Regions from separate parts of the Lactiplantibacillus sp. C232 genome, predicted to be linked through region 1. Evidence: predicted binding sites of a transcription regulator. Region 1 holds the regulator's gene; each other region holds the start of a gene.
What was found. The regulator LexA, encoded in region 1, represses DNA repair genes until DNA is damaged. The targets are predictions, from matches to a motif close to CNAACANNTGTTNG.

Region 1 (8,361 bases):
TGGGGTGATGTGGCAGTGGGAATCACCGTATAAGTACCGGCGACGGGTGCCTGAAGACTATTTCGTTTTTGATGATGTGAGAACCACATGTTTACCGCGCTCCTTACTTGGTGCTTGTCTTAATCGCCTTATTTAATAACAGCATAAATTATGGAACCCGTCCCAGGTCAAGCAATTGCGGGCAGTATTTTTGTCGTGAAATGCTATAATAGTTAAGAAATCTTAGGATGGTTAACGAACGGGGTGGTCAAGATGGATTTTGTAGAATTGACACCGATCGCATTGGGGCATACACCGCTTGGCACACGCGGACCGAATCCCCATATTCATGATTGGCAACTCGATTGGCAAAAACTAAGTAGTTTGATTGCTGATAATCAAGACGTGATGATGCAGGTGGACGCCGGACTTGCTGAAGATTGGTTGAATACGCACGGCACCATTTGGGACAATGTACAAGGCTATCACCGCTACCCGAATGACAACCGGGCGTTTGATGACACCGTTTTTTGGGCGGCGTCTACTTGGGCGACACCGGCAATTGTTGTGACTTTTCATAATGAAATTAGTCGGGCTTTCAGCTGCTATCGGGTCGGAACTGACCCTGATTTTCATTACTTAGGGCCACGCGGACGTGCATATTAATCCCTTATTGTCATTAACAAATTGGAGGAAAAGACGTGAAAGTTGGAATCGACAAGTTGCATTTTGCAACTTCACATTTATACGTAGACATGGCGGAACTGGCGACAGCTCGCCAGGCAGAACCTGATAAGTATTTGATTGGTATTGGTCAGTCTAAAATGGCGGTGATTCCGCCGAGTCAGGATGTAGTGACGTTAGCTGCTAATGCTGCCGCACCGATGCTGACAGCGACTGACATTGCGGCTATTGATTTATTAGTCGTCGGTACCGAGTCGGGGATCGACAATTCCAAAGCGAGTGCGATTTACGTCGCTAAGTTGCTCGGTTTGAGTCAGCGGGTTCGAACAATTGAAATGAAAGAAGCCTGCTATGCGGCGACGGCTGGTGTCCAACTGGCCCAAGATCACGTGCGTGTTCATCCAGATAAAAAGGCGCTGGTCATTGGTAGTGACGTGGCACGCTACGGATTGAACACACCGGGCGAGCCAACTCAAGGTGGTGGGGCGGTTGCTATGTTAATTAGTGCGGATCCTAAAGTATTAGTACTGGGTACTGAGTCAAGTCTACTGAGCGAAGATGTGATGGACTTTTGGCGACCGTTGTATCATACAGAAGCCCTAGTTGACGGCAAATACTCGTCTAATATCTATATTGATTATTTTCAAGATGTGTTTAAGAATTACCTGCAAACGACTCAAACTAGTCCAGACGCACTGACGGCCTTGGTTTTTCATTTGCCATATACAAAGATGGGACTTAAAGCGCTTCGAAGCGTGTTACCATTAGTTGATGCCGAGAAACAAGCCCAGTGGTTGGCGCACTTCGAACATGCGCGTCAGCTAAATCGACAAGTTGGTAACTTGTATACTGGTTCACTCTATTTGAGCTTGTTATCGCAGTTACTGACTGATCCTCAGTTACAACCAGGGAATCGACTCGGATTATTCAGTTATGGCTCGGGTGCCGAGGGTGAATTTTATACCGGGGTTATTCAGCCGGATTATCAGACCGGTTTAGATCATGGCCTACCACAACGGTTGGCTCGTCGTCGCCGAGTTAGTGTGGCGGAGTATGAAGCCTTATTCAGTCATCAATTGCAATGGCGGGCCGATGATCAGTCGGTCAGCTATGCTGATGATCCCCATCGATTCGTATTGACCGGTCAAAAGAACGAACAACGTCAATATTTGGATCAACAAGTTTAAACAAAAAAGTCACTTGTTACTAGCAAATTTGCTAGACAAGTGACTTTTCCTATTTGAAGTTATTGGTCATAATTTGACCATCTTGGACACTCAACAGCGTCTTGTCAGTGGTATCTGGTTGTAGCAACTGAATCGTGTAACCAGCGGCAAGATTCTTTTGGAGCGATTTTGACAACGATTTAAAATTCGAAGTAATCGTGGTGATTGCTTTTTGGTTTTGAGATGGATATGATTTAATCGTCTTCAAAGATTTAACGTACTTTTTATTGGTTGGCGTAATCGTATATGTTTTCGTTGACTTGGTGAATGCAACGGTACCAATCGATTGATAGTTAGATTGTAATTGTTTAAGGATATTTTCTTCATTCAACTTAGTCGTTGCGGCCGCGCGTTTGGTGCTGGCTTCGTTAAAAACGACTTGTGAGGAACTCAAGCTCGTTGATTTGGACTTGCTGGTACTAGCGCTAGTACTCGTGCTAGATGATGCTTTGCGCGCCGATTGCTGTGACTGGTTGTATGGCCAGTAAGGCAATTTAACGACCGCGTAGATGGTGACCAGGGCGCTGAGGACCGTAATTAGTGTTAGAAATTTCCAACCACCACCGGTTTGACGTGCGTAAATCACGGAAAATAATGCTAATAGAAAAACAATCAAGCCCATAATGGCTAGGAACAACATGTAACCAACTCCCAATGTTTAAAATAGTATAATCATTATACCATTGAACTATTGGCTGTTCGTCACAGATTTGAAATATTTTGAAAAGAGATCCGACTAATAACCAATTTGACGCCAGCACTTTTTCTGTCGATACATCGGGAGAATCAGGCGCCGCTGATTCAATAGCAATGGTGCTACCACCAAATCACAGTAACGCCACAGTGGGATAGTGTTGATGCCTGGCGCAAGGTTCTTGCAGCGTATCTCTCAGCGCACGGTTGTTTACAACAAGCGGGTGGTATATTTACGAGCTACCGATAAATAGGTGCGACGAGTAGGTATCGCGCTTCGATTAGGCTTGAAAGAGGACGGATTGCCAATTTACAAACGGCGATACTAACGAATCGGGGTGATGATGACTTTTTTATTCAGAAGGCAATCGGTTGGGCACTACGGGATTATGGCAAGGTGAATCCGGAATGGGGGCGTGCTTTTGTCGCAAATAACGTGCTCTCGTCCCTGGCACGGCGGGAAGGGTGTAAATATTTGTGAGTGGAATCTGTAGGCATGCCATCAACCTGCTCTAAAAACTGGCGAATAAAAAAGATGACAAATTGAATTGTCATCTTGTGGGTGATAGTTTACTGAAACAGCATGTCGCGATATAAACCGACAACTTTGCCTAATACAGAGACGTTGTTCAAGATAATTGGCGCCATCGTGTCGTTCTCAGGTTGTAGTCGGTAGTGATCGGCCTCTTTGAAGAATCGCTTGCAAGTCGCTTCATTTTCATCGGTCATGGCAATGATGATATCACCATTGTCAGCGGAACTTTGACGCCGAACAATGACTTGATCACCATTCATGATACCGATATTGATCATACTTTCGCCACGGATGGTGAGCATGAAAAGGTCGCCACCGAATGATTCAAGTTCCTTAGGAATTGGAAAATAATCCGTCGCTTCCTGTACGGCAAGAATTGGTTGGCCGGCGGTTACCGTTCCAAGTACCGGAATTTGATGTGGCGTAGTTTCGACGCCCAGTGCTTCGAAACCGGCTGGCGTTACCTCAATGGCACGTGGCTTAGTTGGGTCTTTTTGGATGTAACCTTTTTTTTCTAGTCGTGAAATGTGGCCGTGAACGGTCGAAGTCGAAGATAAGTCAACGGCTTCACCAATCTCACGAACGGTTGGCGGGTATCCTTTTTCATTGACACGTTCATAAATAAAGCGAAGAACGGCCATTTGTTTGCTTTCCGATGTTTTACTCATCTTGGCACCTCATTTTTTATTTTCATTATTGGTTAAACCAATTGTAGCATAGCGTTTCATAGCTTTCAAACAAATGTTCGGTTGACAAACACTATTAATTGATTTAGGGTCTAATTTCGTGTATATTTCAAGAGTGAAAGGGGCTGCTGATTTGATTTCAAAAGAATTGCTTGCTCGGATCAATGAGTTAGCTCATAAGGCGAAAGCCGAGGGGCTCACCGAGCTAGAAGAAGCCGAACGTCAAGAGTTGCGGCAAAAATACTTGAAGGAATTTCGCGCCGGTTTTCGGCAACAAGTTGAAATGCTTCAGGTTTATGATAAAGATGGTAAAGAGGTTACGCCAGAAAAGGTCCGTCAAGTGCAACGCGATCGCGGTCTTCGAGATGATTAACCGATTTCAGGAAAATTTGTCAACTGACAAATTTTCCTTTTCTTTTATTATTAATTTGTGTAGACTAGTTTAATGAAGACTGTAATAAGGGAGGGGAATGACTGTGTCTACAGGAATTTGGATTTTAATCGTCGTTATCGGCGTATTGGTTGGGTTAACTGGTGGTTTCTTCGGTGCCCGGCACTATATGCAAAATTACTTGAAGCAAAATCCACCAATTAGTGAAGAGATGCTTCGTAGTATGATGATGCAAATGGGTCAACGCCCATCCGAAAAGAAGTTACATCAGATGTTGAATTCGATGAAAGCTGCATCTAAAAACGATAACAAGTAGTAAAAAGTGTCGGCTCGCTTTAAATTGCGATCACCGACACTTTTTTATTATCGAACTTAATGTTTCTGACGGGTTGTAGCAGGATCAACGTATTTGAACGTTGGGTCGATTTGACGATCCAAGTCGTCAAAAGCGTGCAACATTTTAGTCTCAATTTGTTTTTGACCAGCTTCATCCAATTTCAGTTTACGATCAATATCAATCGGTTGACCGAAACGGACGGTAACCCGCTGACGGCTAAAGAGTTGTTTGAAGGTCAATGGGCCTTGGTAAACGGTTGGGACTAGTGGAACACCGGCCATCTTAGCGATGACGGTTGCACCGCCCTTAAGTTCTTGTGAGTGGCGCGTTCCTGATGGAAACATGATTAGTGAAAGCTTACCGCTGCGCAAAAATTTGACGGGGGTCTTGATTGCTGAAGGTCCTGGATGTTGCCGATTGACAGGAAAGGCGTTCGCATGAACGAGAATGAACCGCAGAACGGGATTCTTAAATAGTTCTTCCTTGGCCATAAAGCTAAATTTCATTGGACTGCCAGCCAGTGCATAGTACAACGGGTCAAACCACGTGCGGTGTGGCCCAACTAAGATATAGGCCCCCTCTGGTAGGTTTTCCCGTCCTTGATAGCGGGGCCGACCGTTAATAATGGTGATGATTAGCCGGACTAGTCCGCGCATAAATGAATAAAACATCACGATCTTCCTTTCGTTTAATAACTGCTCACAGTATGACGAAATTTGGCAAATTCTGCAAGTTAATTGTATGATAGCTGTGCGACGAATTGAATGGAGAGGTGGCCGAATATGGCAGACGTCACGTTACACGCCGATGAGCGTATTGATCAATTATATAGTCAAGATATTCAAATCATTCAAAGTTCCCAAGTCTTTGCGTTCTCACTGGACGCGGTTTTATTGGGTGACTTTGCCCAGGTTGCGAAGGGTGCTAAGAGCCAGATTGTGGATCTCTGTGCTGGCACTGGCGCAGTAGGTCTATTCGCCAGTGCCAAAACTCAAGGTCATATTACGGCGGTCGAAATCCAGCCCCGGTTGGCTGAGATGGCCCAACGCAGTGTTATTTTGAACGATTTAACCCAGCAAATGACAGTTCTGAACGAAGACTTATTGGCAATTACGCACCAATTACCGAAGGATTCGGTGGATACCGTCTTGTGTAACCCGCCGTATTTTAAAGATCAACCGCAGAGTGTCAAAAATCCAAATCCTCATTTGGCGATTGCCCGCCATGAATTGTCCGCTAATTTAGATCAGATTCTAGCGGTAACTAGTGATTTGTTGAAAATGAATGGTAAAGCCTATTTTGTGCACCGTCCTGAACGTTTGGATGATTTATTCAGTGCGATGGCGGCCAATCGGTTGGCACCCAAACGGATGCGGTTCGTCCACCCGAAAGCACAACGGGAAGCGAACATGGTTCTAATCGAAATGATCAAGGACGGGAAACGCAACGGTGTTCGAATCATGCCGCCGCTTGTCGTTTATCGTGATGATGGTGAATACGGGGAAGAGGTGCACACGTTACTCTATGGCAAGCACAAGTAAGCCGGCTGCGTCCACGACGGCAATCAAAAAATATTATTTTTATGTACTATTATGTGCTGATCAAACGTTGTATGGTGGTTTTACGGATAACTTGCAGCGACGATTAGCAACGCACAATGCGGGCAAAGGGGCTAAATATACGCGGGTCAGATCACGGCGGCCTTTGCAATTAATTTATCATGAAACTTTCACTGACAAATCAAGTGCGTTAAAGGCTGAATATGCCTTCAAACACCAATCGCGAGCTGCCAAGCTAAAATACTTGTCAGCTCACGATGTGAAAATTTAGCGAAGTTTTCACAATTTATGATTCTATTTCTCGCATTTACTGTTATAATATTTACTGTATCAATATATAGGAGGAATTTTTGTAATGAAAATTATTGCATATGCTGTACGTGATGACGAACGTCCATTCTTCGATACTTGGATGAAAGAAAACCCAGATGTTGAAGTTAAATTAGTTCCAGAATTACTTACTGAAGACAACGTTGACTTAGCTAAAGGCTTCGACGGTGCCGATGTATACCAACAAAAGGACTATACTGCTGAAGTATTGAACAAGTTAGCCGACGAAGGGGTTAAGAACATCTCTCTTCGTAACGTTGGTGTTGATAACTTGGACGTTCCTACTGTTAAAGCACGTGGCTTAAACATTTCTAACGTACCTGCATACTCACCAAATGCGATTGCTGAATTATCAGTAACGCAATTGATGCAATTATTACGTCAAACCCCATTGTTCAACAAGAAGTTAGCTAAGCAAGACTTCCGTTGGGCACCAGATATTGCCAAGGAATTAAACACCATGACTGTTGGTGTTATCGGTACTGGTCGGATTGGCCGTGCTGCCATCGATATTTTCAAAGGCTTCGGCGCTAAGGTTATCGGTTACGATGTTTACCGGAATGCTGAACTTGAAAAGGAAGGCATGTACGTTGACACCTTGGACGAATTATACGCCCAAGCTGATGTTATCACGTTACACGTTCCTGCATTGAAGGATAACTACCACATGTTGAATGCGGATGCCTTCAGCAAGATGAAAGATGGCGCCTACATCTTGAACTTTGCTCGTGGGACACTCATCGATTCAGAAGACTTGATCAAAGCCTTAGACAGTGGCAAAGTTGCCGGTGCCGCTCTTGATACGTATGAATACGAAACTAAGATCTTCAACAAAGACCTTGAAGGTCAAACGATTGATGACAAGGTCTTCATGAACTTGTTCAACCGCGACAATGTTTTGATTACACCACATACGGCTTTCTACACTGAAACTGCCGTTCACAACATGGTGCACGTTTCAATGAACAGTAACAAACAATTCATCGAAACTGGTAAAGCTGATACGCAAGTTAAGTTTGACTAATCTCGATTATCACTGAAAATGGCGTCACTCATCTGAGTGACGCCATTTTTTATACTTTCATCTAATGGGGCCTTTTTGAAGCGTTAACCCCAAGCGTACTTTCAATGCTGTTATTATCCATAACAAAAAGCCCACAATCGAGCTGGTTGCACGACTGTGGGCTTCACAAGTAAGCGATTTTGTTAGCGATAACACAATTAAGTGTTGCTAGGTAAAGGTCTTGCTAGCACGTACTTACCGTGGTTGTTACCAGCATAAGTTGCTCGTAGCTTTAACGCCAGTATGCGTCTATGAAGCGCTGGCGGCTTGAAGAAGTGCTAGCAATAGTTCATTTAGTTCCGCTGGACTCTGGATGATTTGATCAGGAATTACGCTCGGTGTCACCTGGTCATTGCGCCGGTGATTAAACCAAAAAGTTTGCCACCCAGCGTGTTTGGCACTGGTCATGTCGAGTGCTGCATTGTCACCAACGTAAACGGCTTCGTTGGCCTTGATGCCAACCTGATGGGCCCACGTCGTGAAAATCGATGGGTCGGGTTTAGCAATACCCAATTCTTCTGAGATAAAGATGTTATCCGGATGCACGAAATGTTCAATTTGTAATTGATGTAACTTTTGATGCTGAATCGGCGCTGGCCCGTTGGTAATGATACCAATTTTAAATGCGTGACTGAGCTTGGTCAGCGTCGCACTCAGCCCATCGAAAAGGCAAATCTGATTTAGTTCCTGCTGATAGGCCATTTCAAATTGGATAGCCCGATCAGTGCTGATGTGGACTTTGCTGGGTGCTAACGCGTGTCGAATACGGGCGGTTTGCCACGCTTCCAGCGTCATAGTTGTATCAGTGACCTGGTTAAAGGTACGGTCATTAAAATCATGGAACCGGTTAAAAATTTGTGCCAATTCAGTGCTGCTCA
Region 2 (8,361 bases), on a different contig from region 1:
CGTAACGTTCATCAGCATTCAGTTGATTGATCATTGGCAGTAAAAACGTATGCGTCTTACCACTCCCAGTTGCTGACTGACCGATGACGCTGCGGCCAGCAGCAATCACTGGAATCAACTTTTCCTGTACCGCAGTCGGTTTGCGGAAATTGATGTCAGTCAGTGCCTGCATCAAGAACGGCTGCAATTTAAAATCTTCAAAACTTGCGGTCATATTTAAACCTCTTTCTCATAATGGCTAGCGACTTGGTCGAGTTCTCGCACTACCGTTTCAATTTCTTGTTGGTCTTTAGCCTTGGCACCGCTCGCTAATGCGTGGCCCCCACCATCATGGTTCTTGGCCACACCGTTGATTGACGGTCCCTTTGAACGTAACCGAATACGGAAGTCACCTTCCTTTTGTTGAACAAAAATCGCCCAGCACTTAACCGTATCAATACGCCCAGGTAATGGGACAACCCCAGCAGTACTAGCATCACCGATTGCAAATGAATCGAGAATCGCATTTGTTAAAATAACGTAAGCTGCACCCGAATCCAACTGTGTCAGATGTTCATAAACGTAGGCCGACAACCGTGCGACTGGTAACGTGATGGTATCTTCAATACGATTGACAGCTTCAGCATCCGCACCGGCTTCCATTAAGGCCGCTGCTGCTCGCATGGTACTAGGCTTGGTCGCAGAGTATAGAAAGCGACCGGTGTCCCCAACGATGCCGGCATACAACAACCGAGCGGCGTTAGCCGTTAGCGTTAACTCCGCCGCAAGGGGTGCGTACCAATTATAAATCATCTCACTCGTACTGGAAGCATCAACGTCGACCCACTGTGGGTCACCGAAAGCGTCATCGTTTGGGTGATGATCGATTTTAACAATTGTCTTACCTTGATTCCAAAGTTCACCATCAATTCGGGGCTGATTAGCGGTATCAAGAATTAATACTAGTGCGTCTTGATAGTCCGCTTCGGTAACCTCATCCATTTGTCCTAACCAGTCAAAACCATGGTACTGTTTTCCAGGTGTCAATACCCGCTTCGCAGGAAAGCTAGCTTTAATGATAGCTGCTAACCCTAACTGGCTTCCGATGGCGTCTGGGTCAGGTCGCTGATGACGATGAATGATGATTGTTTTTGCTTGTTTAATTAAGTCAAAAATTGCTGTTTGGACGGTCATAAATGAACCTTCTTACTCTCATAATTTACTGGTGGCGATTAAACTGTCACAGTACTCCAGTATACCGAAGAATCCGCGTCGCGCCAAATAAATTAATTATCATTTGGATAAAGTGGTAACGTTAAGTTCTCAAACGCCAGTGGTGCCAAGCCAGTTAGCGTGATCCCTAACAGGCGGATGCCAGAGTTAAAATGATCATCGACCACCTCTTCAAAAATCTCTTCGGCGTACTGCTCAAACAAGGCCGCGTCATTAGGTATGAATTCACCGAACGTTCGCCGCTTGGTAATTGTGACAAAGTCACCGTAACGCAACTTGAGAACGAGTGTTTTACCGTGGCGCTGATGCGATTGCATGCTAGCTGCTACCAACTTAGCGATGGCCTTCAAGTGCGTATTAACTTCCGTCGTCGATTGGAGAAACGGTCCAAACGTCCGCTCTTTGCCGATTGATTTCCGTTCACGTAAATACTCGACTGGCCGATCATCACTGCCGCGCACTCGCCGGTATAAAATATAGCCCAACTTGCCAAATTGTTTGATTAGGTCTAATTCAGACTGTGCGTATAAATCCTGTCCAGTCTTGATTCCTAAATCGTGCATTTTAGGTACCGTCTTTTTACCGACACCCCGAAATTTCTCGATGGGTTCACGTAACAAAAATGGTTCTGCATCCTGTGGTAATACGATCGTCACACCCGCTGGTTTTCGATAATCTGATGCTAGTTTGGCAATGAATTTGTTGTAGGAGATTCCCGTTGAACAAGTTAAATGTGTTTGATGCCAAATTTCTTGTTGTAATCGGTGCGCCAGTTCGACCGCACTATGGATGTGTTTCTTATTCGTAGTCACATCCAAGTAAGCCTCATCAAAGGCAATTGGCTCAATCATCTCTGTATACTCATGGAAAATACGATGAATCTGCGCCGAAACTTCGCGGTACAACGGAAAGTTGGGCGTCTTAAATACTGCTGTTGGGCAGAGTTCTAATGCTTTAGCAGCTGGCATCGCCGAGTGAACACCAAATTGGCGGGCAACATAGTTAGCCGTCGTCACAACGCCTCGCCCACCTGTCTGCCGAGGATCATGCGCGATCACTAACGGCTGCGTCTTGTAGGCTGGATGCTCCCGCTCTTCGATCGACGCATAAAACGCGTCCATGTCCACATGAATAATTTTCCGACTCGTATCCACCCGAATAGGCGCTTCAACAATTGACTGTGCCATCCGCCGCCCCTCCAATCCTTAGTACTTTCATTATACACGAACATACGTTCAAAAGCGCGTTTCAAGACCAAAAAATAAGCAAAAAAAATAAGCGGTCATCAGTAATGATCGACCACTTATGGTGTAAACCTATTTTGCTTCAGAATCAGCATTATCGTCGGCGGCTGAGCTTGCCGATTCAACTTCAGAAGTAGCAGCTGATTCAGCCGCTGCCCCAGATTCTGGTGCAACTGTCTTAGCTTGTGCATCTTCGGCTGGAGAAATCTTAGCAACAGCGTTCAAATCAAAAACCAAGTAGATGCCATCACAGTCTAAAGTAACTGTTTTTTCGGTTTCGTTAACTTCATCAACGACCCCGTGCAAGCGACCAATTGTCGTAACCTTGTCACCACGTTTGATTTTGCTTAACATTTGTTGATGTTGTTGTTGTTGTTTCCGTTGTGGACGGATCATGAAGAAGTATAAGAATGCGAACATGACCACGATAAACAGAATTGATGCCATTTGACCCATTTAATATCGCTCCTACTCTAATTAAAAGTTTGACTATCTTTAACTTTAACAAATTACAGTCTGAAATACCAGTAGCACTAAAAGTTTTTCGGGTTTTTATCGTTAAAACCGTACATTTCAAAGAAGTTCTGGCGAAACTCCAGTAAATTATCATCCATAATGGCTTGACGAACTTGCTTCATTAAGTGTAACAAGAAATATAAGTTATGATAACTCGTCAAACGCAAACCAAACGTCTCGTCCGCCTTAATCAAATGACGAATATAAGCACGCGTGAAATTACGACAGGTATAACAATCACAATTATCATCTAACGGGGTGAAATCGTGAGCGTAGGCCGCATTTTTGACAACTAAACGCCCATGGGACGTCATGCAAGTGCCATTACGGGCAATCCGAGTCGGTAAGACACAGTCAAACATATCGACCCCACGAATTGCACCGTCGATCAAGGCATCCGCAGAGCCAACTCCCATCAAGTAACGGGGTTTATTTTCTGGCAATAGTGGCGTCGTGAAGTCTAAAACATGATTCATCTCAGCCTTCGATTCACCCACTGATAAGCCCCCAATCGAGTAGCCTGGAAAGTCCAAGCTAACAAGATCTTTGGCACTCTGTTCACGCAAGTCTTTAAAGCCCGCACCTTGAACAATCCCAAATAAGCCTTGGTAATCAGGGTGTTGATGAACCTTCAACCCCCGCTCTGCCCAGCGACTTGTCCGGGCAACTGACTTGCTAACATAGTCGTAACTTTCAAAGAATGGTGGGCATTCATCCAAACTCATCATGATATCTGGGCCAAGATCATTTTCGATTTGAATAGCCTTTTCAGGAGATAAGAACATCTTTGAGCCATTCAGATGATTCTTAAAGTGGACCCCTTCTTCCGTAATATCACGGTTTTTAGCCAGGGAAAAGACTTGAAACCCACCTGAATCCGTCAAGATTCCCTTTTTCCAATTCATAAACTGATGTAACCCGCCAGCTTCTTTCACGATTTGCTCGCCTGGCCGTAACCACAGATGGTACGTATTCGATAAGATAACACCCGCACCCATCGCGTCTAATTCTTCGGGTGCCAGTGACTTAACACTGGCTTGCGTCCCAACGGGCATAAACATCGGTGTTGGAAAGGTCCCGTGTGGCGTAATCAATTCGCCAAGGCGGGCTCCTGTGTGTTTTTCTTTCTTAATTAATCGGTATTTAATTGCCGGTTCCATATCTGTTCCTCCGTATTAAAATGTTGCTAAACTCAAATAATGATAGCACGAAATCCAGCCGTGAACCAGTCGCGGCAATTGGCGTGGGCACCCACGTGGCTTTAGTCAGTCTGTTAACAAAGCGTTCAAACGTCAAATAGTCGCCTCAAGAATGCATTTTAACTTCTTGAAGCGACTATTGACAATCTTTATTATCTCCAGAGCTAAAACGGCAGCTTGAAATTAGCGATACGCCTCGTATAATACGGCATTTTAATATTCAACCGTCATCCGTTTCAAAATAAGCGATCGCGTTTAAAGCCAGTTATACTAGTGAATAAACATCGCATCGCCAAAACTGAAGAAGCGATACTTTTCATCAATCGCATGTTGATAAGCCTTCAAAATCATATCACGGCCCGTAAAGGCAGCCACTAACATGACCAAGGTCGACTTCGGTAAATGAAAGTTCGTGATGAACGCATCAACGACTTTCCATTGATAACCAGGTTTGATAAAGATATCCGTCCAACCCGAATCCGGCTTGATTTCACCATCAAACTTACTACCAATGGTCTCTAACGTCCGGATTGACGTTGTCCCGGTTGCAATGATGCGCCCACCATTTTGCCGTACTTCATTCAACGTCTTAGCAGCATCTTCGTCCAATCGATAAAATTCACTGTGCATCTTATGATCATCGATATTATCTTCTTCAACTGGCCGGAACGTCCCTAGTCCGACATGCAGCGTCAAGTAAACCAACTTAATACCCTTGTCTTGAACTTTTTGTAAGAGTTCCTTCGTCCAGTGTAAACCAGCTGTTGGCGCAGCTGCCGAGCCATTTTCCTTGGCATAAACAGTTTGATAACGGTCTGGATCATCGAGTTTTTCTTTAATATATGGTGGCAATGGCGTTTCACCCAGGCTCTCCAAAATTTCCATGAAGATCCCATCGTAATGAAACTCGATCATTCGAATGCCATCTTCCTTTTCGGCCGTTACGGTCGCCGTCAACTTACCATCGCCAAATGAAATCACGGTACCGACCTTGGCACGCTTGGCAGGTTTCATGAGTGTCTCCCATTCATCACCTTCCGTATTATGCAATAATAGGACTTCAGCGTGACCACCAGTTTCAGGTTTAACACCATACAAACGAGCTGGCATAACGCGGGAATTATTCATAACGACCGCATCGCCTGGATTGAGTTGATCAATAATATCGTAGAAATGCTTATCTTGCATTTCGCCCGTTTGGCGATCCAATTCCAACAACCGTGAACTATCCCGTTTTTTGATTGGTGTCTGGGCAATCAGTTCATGTGGTAAATCATAATCAAAATCTTCAAGTGTTAAACTCATGTTGTGACCTCTTATCTTTATTTATTTTCTGGGTATGGGAATCCCAAATGCTGATAACCTTTAATTGTAACAACGCGTCCACGTTGTGTTCGCTTCAAGAACCCAATCTGGAGTAAGTACGGTTCGACCACTTCCGCGATTGTATCCGTTTCTTCACCAATATTGGCCGCAATCGTAGCAAGCCCGACCGGACCCCCGTCATAATACTCTAGCATCGTTCGTAAGAGCTTATTGTCAGTCTCGTCCAAGCCGGCATCATCTACGCGTAAATATGTCAGTGATCGCGCCACGATGGCCTCATCAATGGCGTCTTGATCCGCCACTTCTGCAAAATCACGAATTCGCTTGAACAAGCGATTAGCAATGCGGGGCGTTCCCCGTGAGCGACGCGCAATTTCGTGGGCACCCGATGGTTTGATACTCGTTTGAAAAATATCTGCAGTCCGCTTAACGATATCTTCCAAATCAGCAACTTCATAGTACGCCATATGTTCGACGATTCCAAATCGGTCACGTAACGGAGCTGACAGCATACCAGCCCGGGTGGTCGCGCCAATCAGCGTAAACGGCGGCAGTGGAAAGTGCACGGGATGGGCGGTTGGCCCCTGTCCGACCACGATATCGACAAAAAAATCTTCCATGGCCGAATACAACATTTCTTCAACGATTTTCGGTAACCGGTGAATTTCGTCAATAAATAAGATATCACCCGGCTCCAGTTCATTCAAGAGCGCAACCAAATCACCTGGCTTTTCGATTGCAGGGCCACTGGTCGTGCGGATATTGACCTGCATCTCGTTGGCGATTACCATCGCTAGCGTGGTCTTCCCTAATCCCGGTGGACCATACAGCAAAACGTGATCCAAGGATTCCTCACGCTTGCGGGCCGCTTCAATATACACTCCTAATTCGTGCTTGACCCGGGCCTGACCAATATACTGGGCTAACGTTTGCGGACGGAGCGATTTTTCTAATGACGCCTCTTCGTCATCGGCTTTGTCACCGGATAATAACTTGTCATCGTCCATTTAGTTACCCCTCCCATCTACTTCTTCATCAATAGTCGTAGTCCTTCACTCAACAAGGTGTTCGTATCGGCCCCTTGTGTCTGACTAAACGTCTCCAACTTCTTAGTGACCTTCTTGACATCCGCTTTCGAATAGCCAAGAGCTTCCAGAGCCGCCAACGCGTCCGCTAACGCGCCATCAACAGCAGGAGCATCCACATCGAGCGCAGTTTGACCAGTAACATCAACGTTTAGATCGTTTAATTTACCTTTCAAGTCCAGCACGATTTGCTGAGCTGTCTTCTTGCCCACGCCAGGAAAACTCGTCAGATAAGTCGCATTCTCTTGATTGATGGCTTGGATCAGACCTGCATGGTCGTTGTTGGCCAAAATCGCGAGGGCCGACTTCGGACCAATTCCCGAAACCCCGAGCAACTTTTCGAACAACGCCTTCTCGTCAGCATCAAAAAAGCCAAATAGGCTCATGCCATTTTCGCTGACGGCTTGATGGATATACATCTTAACTGCTGTTGGGCCCACCTGGTAACGGTATGGATTAGCCGTTAGCACTTTATAACCAATGCCGCTGACCTCAATCACCACATAACCGGGGGTTACATCGGTCACTTGACCGAGAAAATATTCGTACACCGAAAAAACTCCTTTAAATAAAACGTATGTTTGCTTGCTAAATTGTACCACATTTTCACAGTGGCTTAACACTGGTGCACCGATAAAAACCAAATTTTAATGTTAAATCAATTTCACCTCGATTGACGGATTTCGTGGCAAGAAATGCTTGCCGCCACGTTAACGTCATGCTATGCTCAAAGTCCTAGGGAGGTCTCGCTATGCAACTCAAACCGTTTAAAGCGGTGTTACCGACCACAACTGGTCAAACTAAAATTCAAACAGCTGCGACCAATTGGGACAGCCAGGATACAATGACGACAACCGAAGCCAGCTATTACTGGTACGAACTCACACTCAACGGTGTTCACCAGTGGCGCTTAATTGGCAGCTGGCCGGTGGATCAAACCGTGACGACCATGGTTCCCGGCATGATCAACACAGTCCTTTACCCACAGCAACCCGTTATCGAGATGTTGATTGACGACTGGGTCGGTCATTTTGCCCCGGTCGTCGAGGTGACGGATACCGCGCACGTCACACATCGACTTTGGCAGATTACTGAGTCTGAGGTCAATACCGACATCACAACGGCCATGGCACCCGTTACTCCGCAGAAAACGTGGTTGACAACGGTCAGCACGCCACTCGTCATGTTAGTCTCAACCAGTGAATGGCAAAAATTAGCCACCGCACCAGTCATTCCCGAACAGTTAATTGCGTTAGCGACAACCTCATAATTAACCAGTCGTGGCTGTTAATTGTGAATTTCGCTATGGCATACATTCGTTTGTGTTCCATCTAACGTTAAATAGGCTTCTTAGGAATCAAAGTTAATTCCTAAGAAGCCTATTTTAATACCGATTTACTCAATTAAGATTGTCTGACACGTTTGTGAAGCCACCACCAGCAGGCAATCAGTATGCTAATCACACCACCAATAATACTCGACCATATGCCGATTTTTAGTCCAGGTGTGTGATACGTCAATCGAATCTGGTGCCGGCCGGCTGTCAACTTGGCCCCCACAAACCCTTTGTTGACAACTTGAGTCCTAACGGTTTGACCGTCAACTCGTAGCTGCCAACCAGTCGAATACGGAATTGACGTTGTTAACACGGTTGCTGTCTTAGTCAGCGTGGTTCCCGTAATCTGGTTGTTCGTCACTTGTTGATGCTTCAGCCCACTCGTCTGTAGTTGCCGCGTCCGTTGACGATAAGTCTTCCCAAGCGGTACAGCGATCAGTTTA
Region 3 (8,361 bases), on a different contig from region 1:
CCGCTTGCAATTCCGTGTTGCCAATAATCAAGGCTAGCTTTTTTTAGTGCAAATTTGAAGGCTGTTTGGCCCGTAGTCGGCTTGAGCCCTAATGCCGTGACCCAAATCAGGACAATTAGTAAACCGGAAAGTGTAACAGCGTTCATTGAACTTACGACTTTGCTTTCCATTAAAACAAAGCTGAGTATTAGTAGGGCAATAACGGCCGCCACTAAACTGACAAGTGATGCGTGTTCGGTAAAACGAGTCTGCTGCTTAGTATTGGTTGTCACGGGCTGAATCCGCATATACGGTTGGTTATATTCCATCAAATACGCTAGCAATAATCCTAACAGGCCTAAAATCAGGCATGGTATGAATAATTGGGTCCACCCGACTTTAGTAACGGTACTGATTAGAAAGATTGTTGCTGCTCCAGGTGCCCATAATGTGCCGAGCGTAAATCCACGGGTTACGGCTGTTGCCGAAAAACGGGTGGCGTCTTTGACTTGGCGCTTGATACTGTCGCCTAGAATTGATAGGACAATGGCAACGGTCCCCATGGAGAGAATACTTGATAGTAGGTGCGTGACAATCATGACAAAGGTGAAGGTTTGTTTGGGGCCACGAATGTGCTTTTGCATGAATGCTTCGACAGTAGCTTGGTAGTTGCCAATGGTGACAGGGATTAAGAAAAGTTGCATAACAACTAGTAACACCACGATATCGACCATTGAAGTGATTGCCATGGCTAGACCGTTGATTGATAAACCCGTAGTACTTAGTAGTCCCAACCCAGCAATGAAAAAGATCAATGTCGCGACTTGAAAAGAGCGGCTTAAGCTTTGAATTCCGAGAATTGAGACCCCGATTGCAAGCACGGCATTTAATAGCGTCAAGTTGACGGGGACAATTAAGCTTAGTAACTGAATGATTATTAGGCTTAAAACTAGACTGTGATAAATCGTCGCTTTATTGATAGACCGTTCCATTCATGAATCGCTTCTTTCTAATATTGATCGTGGATTGTCGTCATCGATTAGCCTTGCTTTGTCGGGTAAATGGTAAATTCATTGACGTTGACGTCATCTGGTTGTGCAACTGCGAAGTCAACGACACGGGCCACTGCATCTGGGGTGATACCGACGGATGCATATAATTTATTCATACCTTGCTTAGCATTGGTATCGGTAATGGTGTGCAATAATTCAGTGTTGATAGCTGCCGGATAGAGGCTGGTGGTCCGAATATTGGTGTGTTCTTGAGCACTTTCCATGCGGATTACTTCCATTAAATTGCGTACTGCAAATTTAGTTGCACCATAGATGCCGGAACCAGCGAAACTCTTAAGCCCAGCTACTGAAGATGTCGTAATGATTTGACCATACTTTTGATTGGTGAAATCAGGCATTACTGCGGCGACACCGTTCAAAACACCTTTTAAGTTCACATCGATCATGGCATTCCATTCATCAGTTTTTAGTGCACTGATTGGTGAAGTCGGCATGATACCGGCATTATTGAAAATGACATCAATACCGCCAAATTCTCGCTTTGCTAAAGCAACTAACGCTGTTAAGTCTTCAGGCTTAGTCACGTCCGTTACGCGGTAAGTGGCTTGCCCACCTTGTTGCTGGATTTTATTGGCTAATTTCTGTAGGCGTTGTTCACGCCGTGCACCTAAAACAACTTTGGCACCATGGCTGGCTAACAATTTGGCACTTGCTTCGCCAATACCCGATGAGGCTCCTGTAATAACGATAACTTTGTTTTTTACTGACATATTTGTTTCCTCCTGATTAATTTTTTTGTTTATTTAAAATGTGATGGTAATTTAAGACGTCCATTGTGGAAAAATCATGACCGGAAAGCTGGATTTTTTCACCATAGGGTGATAGTGAAATTTGATTGTGCCCAATAATTTTCCAAGTACCGGAATAAATATTAGTGACGTGATGTTGGTTCTCCTTCCACTTGTGATCCGCAGTGAAAGTGATTTGTTGGTGAATATCTTTGTTGTGGTGATTGATCCAAACACCAACGACATCCGCTTCGGTCAGATGCGAGTTGTCCGAATGGGTAACACTTGTCTGTTGCTTGGTGGCTTGGTTAGACTTGTCGGGGGTTGGTGAGTGTTGCTGAACTGCATAGACGATGACGACAAGTGCAGCGACGGTAACAATAATTTGAAAAATAGTTTGCATAAACTTTTTGTTCAATTAATCATCTCGTTTCTGATGTGCTGTGCCTCAACTACAATGACTAGTATAGCCAGCAACGTGCCTCCTGAGAAGAATCCGTTAGTTAGCTTAGTATTAACTTTTAGTTTATACTAGAAGGCTAGGAGGTGACCGTTGTGGATTTTAATCAATTACAGACGTTTTTACGAGTTAGTGAGTATGGTAGTTTTACGAAGGCGGGGGAACAGAGTTTTATATCGGGTACTGCGGTGATGAAACAGATCAACCGGCTGGAAGCGGAGCTTAACCTAAAACTATTCGTCCGAACTGCGACCGGGGTCCAACTCACACCACAGGGTAAGAAGTTCCAACCGTATGTGCAACAGTTGCTCGATTTACTAAACACGGCCATTGAAGAGACGCGACGGGTCCGTTCAGACGATAAGCAACTGATTTTGTTGGGAACTTCCTTACTACATCCTGCTGATGCCTTCATGTCATTATGGAAAGAACTGGCACCAAAAATGCCTAAATTTCAGATTAGATTAGTTCAATTGCAGGAAGACTTGAATTCGAGAAATCGTGAGTATGCGATGCTTGGTCGGAGTAGTGATTTAATCGTTGGGACGTTCGATAGCACAACTTTGAAGCAGTCCTTTAGTGCGATAAAGTTGGGAGCGTATCACTTTGGAATTGCTGTCCGTAGTGATAATCCATTAGCCCAGTTGGATGAAATCACGTACAGTGACCTTGCGCATCGTAAAGTTCTGATGGTGTCAACGGGAATTAGTGAGAAAAATGATCTGGTTCGGAGTGAAATGTTGGCGGCAGAACCTAGTATTCAGCCAATTGATACTAGCGGGCGTTATGACATCAATACGTTTAATGAGACCGTTGAGGAGAATATCGCAATGATTTCGCTTACGCCGTGGAAAAGAATTCATCCGAATTTAGTTACAGTACCGCTGAAAACGTCCGTGACAGTACCGTATGGCCTATTAAGCACCAAGTTCCCGGGTAAGAAGACGGCAGATTTTCTACATGAATTTACGAAGTTGGTCCCGACTGAAACGCAGAGCCACTCATAAAATGACATTAAAAAGGCAACTGTTCGTGGTCACGGTACGTGCTGGTGAACGGGTGCCTTTTCGGGGCTTAAGTCTAATTTGAAACTTGCAATTATTTGTTAACGGATGCTGGCATTCAACCTGATTTTAATTTATAATTAGTTAAAAGAACATATGTTCTTTTAACGACAAATTATTGAGTCAGGTTTCATCCAAAAGTGAGTGTCATGGGGGCGAGCGACATGCGGCTATCGTTAAAATTCGATCAGCAGCATGAGATTTACTTTGGATTACCAGCAAAATGTTAAGGTGAACAACGACTGCGATTGTGCCGATTAATTGGAAGGGAGTCATTATATTGATGGAACAGCGAACATACATGGCAATTGATTTAAAATCATTCTATGCCTCAGTCGAATGCGTTGCTCATCAACTCGACCCATTGAATGCCAATTTGGTTGTCGCTGATACGAGTCGCACTGATAAGACGATTTGTTTGGCGGTTTCGCCAGCACTAAAGCAATTTGGTGTTCCAGGGCGACCCCGGTTATTTCAAGTTGAACAACGGGTCGCAACTTTAAATCGCGCCCGTGGTCGTCAGACTTCCTATCAGGCGGTTCGGCGGCATCGCTCAATTTATCGTGATCAGCTCCTCAAGCATGCTAATTTGGGTATCGATTATCGGGTCGTTCCCCCACGAATGAGTTATTACATGCAGAAGAGTGCTGCGATTTATGATATCTATTTGCGCTTCATTAAGCCAGAACACATTCACGTGTACTCGATTGATGAAGTCTTCATGGACGTCACAGACTACTTAAGTACTTTTCAGGTTTCACCGCACGCACTGGCAAAGACGATGATTCACGAGATTCAGGCCGAGACTGGGATTACGGCGACGGCTGGGATTGGTGCTAATCTTTACTTAGCTAAGGTGGCGATGGATATTGTTGCCAAGAAGATTCCCGCTGACGCTGACGGTGTTCGGATTGCACAGATGGATGAGCAGCAATATCGGCAATACTTATGGGCGCACGAGCCGTTGACTGATTTTTGGCGAGTCGGTCATGGCTATGCTAAGCGGTTGGCAGCCCTGGGGCTCAATACGATGGGTGACATTGCGCGCTGTTCACTAGGAACCTTGTCGGATTCTCATAATGAAGAACAATTATATCGTGAGTTTGGTAAAAACGCGGAACTGTTAATTGATCATGCGTGGGGCGATGAGTCGGCAACAATTGCTGACATCAAAAATTACCATGCTAGCGAACATGGTATATATGCCAGTCAAGTGTTGATGCGACCGTATACTTATACTGAAGGGCAGGCCGTGTTACGCGGCATGGTGAATAATTTGACACTCGAACTGGTTGCTCGCCACGTGGTGACAGATCAGTTGGGAATTCGTATTGATTACGATGCTAATGCTTCGTCAGTTGGCACGCATTATCAGGGTGCGGTCACCGAAGACTACTATGGGCGACAAGTACCAAAGCCCGCCCATACCACGGTGACATTAGCGCAGGCGAGTGCTTCACAACACGAGCTAGGGGCTGCGTATCAACAGCTTTATCAACAAGTCGTTAATCGTCAATTGATGGTTCGACGTGTGACCGTTATGGCGAACCATTTGGTCGACGAACAGCAGGTTAGGCGCCAACCTCGGTATCAACAAACTAACTTATTTGAAAATCCAGAAGTGGCCCAAGCGCAAGAACGAGACGCACAACGCAAACGTGAACGCGATGGGCAATTGCAACGCGCCATTTTGAAATTACAACGTCGTTCCGGGAATAAGAATGTCGTCATTCGCTTGGCAGATCTAAAACCGAGTTCAACTACGATTGAACGTAATGAGCAGATTGGGGGACATCGTGCCTAATGACAAAGGAAGCCAGTACTACTGCGTTATTTAATGATACGAGTCGCTATGCGGATATTTTAGAGTGCTCGCGACCTACTTCAAGGCATTTACCAATGCCCCAAGCAGACCGTGCTGCCCAATTTGCGCCGTTCGCGGCGTTGACTGGTTATCATGACTTGATTGAAAAACACGCTGCAATCTATGCCCATAAACACTATCCAAATGCTCAGGATAAAAGAGCTGTGGCGACCCAGTTGAAACAGATTGCAGCGTTACCAAAACTACCATTGCTCAACGTCGATTATTTTAACGATACCGTTGGCTATTATCAGACGGCAACCAGCCAGTTGGTGAAGCTCGATTGGCATCAAGCCCGGATTTATCTAACGGCACCAGCAAGTATTGCGATGGCCAATATCCGTAGCGTTTCTATAGCGAATTAATCTTAATTAAGGACGGTTTCAATGACTAAAATTAGTCGTTAGAACCGTCCTTTTAAGATTAATGATTATTTTATTTCGCGGTGATTTGCATTCGTCCGTGCTTTTTAGAATGATATAGATTGGCGTCGACGCGCTGATAAAAGGCCGTTGGTGATTGGTCATCAGCTGCTAATTCTGATAGGCCAATCGAGATCGACAGTTGGATTTGATGATCATTAACTGGTACAGCGATATGATTGATGGCCGCAAATAGTTGTTCAGCGACCGCAAGTGCTTCGGTTAAATCATAGTTGGGGAAGATAACGTTAAATTCCTCGCCACCGGTTCGATATAGTGAGATTTGCGGATTATTAGCATGAAAGACAATCGTAGCTACTTGGGCGACGTGCTGAAGAATTTTGTCGCCAGCCAAGTGACCATAAGTGTCGTTGACTTGTTTGAAGTGGTCGATGTCAAACATCAGCATGGTCAATTGTGAGCCGTTTTTCCGACTGCTTGTAACCTGATAATTAATGGCTGTTTTGTAAGCTGCAAAATTTTCGATTTTGGTCAGAGCGTCGTGATTAGCGAATGCGACCAGATTCTGTTTGAGGTGTGCATTGGCTGACAACATGCTGGCGTAGATATAGAGCAAGGAAGCAAAGACGAGTAGGTAGGTCCATTCTTGCCAATAAGTTGCCCATGATAAGTTGAACTTAAGCTTCATGAACCACCAGAGAACGGCCCCAAAACCAGCACAAGTGACTAAATAAAGTGCGACTTGTCCCTGTTTCGTTTGGAGTGGGACGTGTTTACGCAATCGGCCGAGCGCCGTAAAGAAGAGGATCAGTGTGACGGCGTGCCCCCACGACTCCCAGTAATACAAGGAGTGATTGAAGCCCATAAAGATAAAGACAAGCGGGTACAAGTAGTAATAGCGGACACGTACATTGAGAAAGTAGCCACAAAAGGTTAGCCCGATGAGCTGGAAATTCATGAAAATCCAGGCGTCGTTCTGGCCCACAACGGCAGTTTGCATCCCAAAGACAAATAACATCATGTAGATTAAGCCGTACCAGTCGGTAATAAGCGATTGGTCAACCCGCCAATGATGAGTATTGAAGAAGTTGATAATCCAATTTTGTGATACCCAAAAAAGGGTCAGCACGCCTAGGATGAAAAAAACACTTGTAATAAATGGAGTTATCTCCCAATGTGACCAAGTCATACGCAAACACCTTTCAAATCGCAAAAACTGCGTTGGTTCGAATTAAATGACGCCGGTATAAGTATATCCCTTTAACTGCTAAATAGCGACTGTGATTATGGACTTTAATTGGCTTTTTAGCCGTTATTATCAGGGAAAATCAGCGGGCCTCGCGCTAGATACGCCGAACGGCAATTAAAGCAGCGCAACAAGCCTGGGTTAAGGCTTAAAATGCCCGAGTTGGTGCGGTGAGCGTGGGGGCAGCATCGTTGACGAAGGCCGGGGAGTCGTCGTAATAATGCCCAGTTGGTCGGGACGTGCCGTAATAAAACCGGTGTTTACCAACCAAGCATTAATCGTTATCGGACCGACAAATTTAAAACCAACTTGTTGTAAGTGCTGTGCGATGCGATCGCCAGTAATTGTTGTGCGTGGGAGTTCATCATAATACTGGGGCTGGATAATTAATTGTTGATGGCCCAATTGTTGCCAGAGATAGTCTTTAAAAGACTGTGTGGTCCGAATTTGTTGAATCAGGCGAGCGTTGTGAATCACGGCTTCGATTTTACGACGGTTTCGTATGATGGCCGAATTGCTGAGGAGACCGGTGATTTGTTCTGGGCGATACGCTGCCACCACCTCAATTTGCCAGGCGTCAAATGCTGCGCTGAATGCTGAGCGTTTATTGAACACGACGGCCCAGTTGAGACCAGCGGCAAAACCGCCAAGACTCAGAAACTCAAATAATTGTTCATCGCGCTGAACCGGGATACCCCATTCGTGTTCAAAGTAATACCGGTAGCCGGCATCGTACGGATAGTAACGATTGAATAGTGGATCATCATCAAACCAGTTGGTAATCATTAAACAAGCCTCATTTCCAAATCAATTAGTAGACACTAACTAAATACGGTAAATGGGTCGGAAAACACGTGGATAAAAAAAACTTTTCCAATCCTCCTGAGAATGGAAAAGTTAACTTAAAGCGTGTTCAACGATGATCTTTGATTACAAGGTTAGTTGGCATGTGGCGAACGGTTTTCGTCGCGTGGTCACGCTTGATCTGAGCTAGAATGGTCCTCATACTGACTGTGGCAGTCAGATCTTTTTTAAAAGTATGAACACCAAAGCTGTCATAAGTGACATGGTCATTTTTGAGTGTGAACCAGTTCGGCTGGAGTTGCTTGGCATCTGCCTTAATGTGTTTATCAGACCAAACCAGATACTTAGTTTGCCCCTGGTCAGTGTAAATTTCGACCTGCCAACCCAAGCTGAAATCACTAACTTCTTGCCAACGCTGAATCTTTAAGTGCTTGATTGCGTAATAAATAATGCAGCTGTATTTTAAAGCAGGCTGTTTAGCAATGGTCGTTTCGGTAATCGGTTGTGGTTGTTGGATAACGCGTGATTTGTGAACCGTAGTTGTGGTGGCTCGCGGGGTGCGGTGTAGGGTGCTGAGACCAACAATGGTACCGATAATAAGAACAGTGATAATCGGAATCAGAATTTTTTTCATAAGAAACTCCTAACGAATAAAATTGTAAAACGTAAATATTACTATTTACAAGAATGGCATTTATTGCTATTCTTTAAAACGTAATGATTACTATTTAAAAAGGGAGTGGCAATTGTGAAACGTTTG

Region 2: a site for LexA is predicted at 7,153-7,166, ahead of ruvA (Holliday junction branch migration protein RuvA). Genes of this name have one in related genera too.
Region 3: a site for LexA is predicted at 3,394-3,407, ahead of MZO41_RS11695 (Y-family DNA polymerase). Genes of this name have one in related genera too.

Annotation. Positions count from the first base shown of each region.
Region 1 is NZ_JAMSKZ010000007.1:161,115-169,475, reverse strand. Features, by position in the region: gene MZO41_RS08810 (hypothetical protein) at 1-89, opposite strand, end outside; gene MZO41_RS08805 (hypothetical protein) at 253-645, shown strand; gene MZO41_RS08800 (hydroxymethylglutaryl-CoA synthase) at 681-1,850, shown strand; gene MZO41_RS08795 (hypothetical protein) at 1,900-2,529, opposite strand; gene MZO41_RS08790 (DNA alkylation repair protein) at 2,833-3,063, shown strand; gene lexA (transcriptional repressor LexA) at 3,153-3,785, opposite strand; gene MZO41_RS08780 (DUF896 domain-containing protein) at 3,937-4,176, shown strand; gene MZO41_RS08775 (YneF family protein) at 4,274-4,510, shown strand; gene MZO41_RS08770 (lysophospholipid acyltransferase family protein) at 4,567-5,202, opposite strand; gene MZO41_RS08765 (tRNA1(Val) (adenine(37)-N6)-methyltransferase) at 5,314-6,072, shown strand; gene MZO41_RS08760 (GIY-YIG nuclease family protein) at 6,056-6,361, shown strand; gene MZO41_RS08755 (D-2-hydroxyacid dehydrogenase) at 6,446-7,444, shown strand; gene MZO41_RS08750 (HAD family hydrolase) at 7,733-8,361, opposite strand, start outside.
Region 2 is NZ_JAMSKZ010000014.1:35,775-44,135, reverse strand. Features, by position in the region: gene MZO41_RS12620 (DEAD/DEAH box helicase) at 1-214, opposite strand, end outside; gene MZO41_RS12615 (DHH family phosphoesterase) at 217-1,173, opposite strand; gene dinB (DNA polymerase IV) at 1,266-2,399, opposite strand; gene yajC (preprotein translocase subunit YajC) at 2,529-2,912, opposite strand; gene tgt (tRNA guanosine(34) transglycosylase Tgt) at 2,990-4,132, opposite strand; gene queA (tRNA preQ1(34) S-adenosylmethionine ribosyltransferase-isomerase QueA) at 4,442-5,476, opposite strand; gene ruvB (Holliday junction branch migration DNA helicase RuvB) at 5,494-6,504, opposite strand; gene ruvA (Holliday junction branch migration protein RuvA) at 6,522-7,133, opposite strand; gene MZO41_RS12580 (hypothetical protein) at 7,334-7,852, shown strand; gene MZO41_RS12575 (YfhO family protein) at 7,986-8,361, opposite strand, start outside.
Region 3 is NZ_JAMSKZ010000012.1:27,491-35,851, reverse strand. Features, by position in the region: gene MZO41_RS11715 (hypothetical protein) at 1-971, opposite strand, end outside; gene MZO41_RS11710 (SDR family oxidoreductase) at 1,019-1,762, opposite strand; gene MZO41_RS11705 (hypothetical protein) at 1,779-2,183, opposite strand; gene MZO41_RS11700 (LysR family transcriptional regulator) at 2,336-3,247, shown strand; gene MZO41_RS11695 (Y-family DNA polymerase) at 3,588-5,108, shown strand; gene MZO41_RS11690 (hypothetical protein) at 5,108-5,533, shown strand; gene MZO41_RS11685 (GGDEF domain-containing protein) at 5,604-6,740, opposite strand; gene MZO41_RS11680 (DNA-3-methyladenine glycosylase I) at 6,939-7,583, opposite strand; gene MZO41_RS11675 (hypothetical protein) at 7,711-8,235, opposite strand; gene MZO41_RS11670 (metal ABC transporter solute-binding protein) at 8,350-8,361, shown strand, end outside.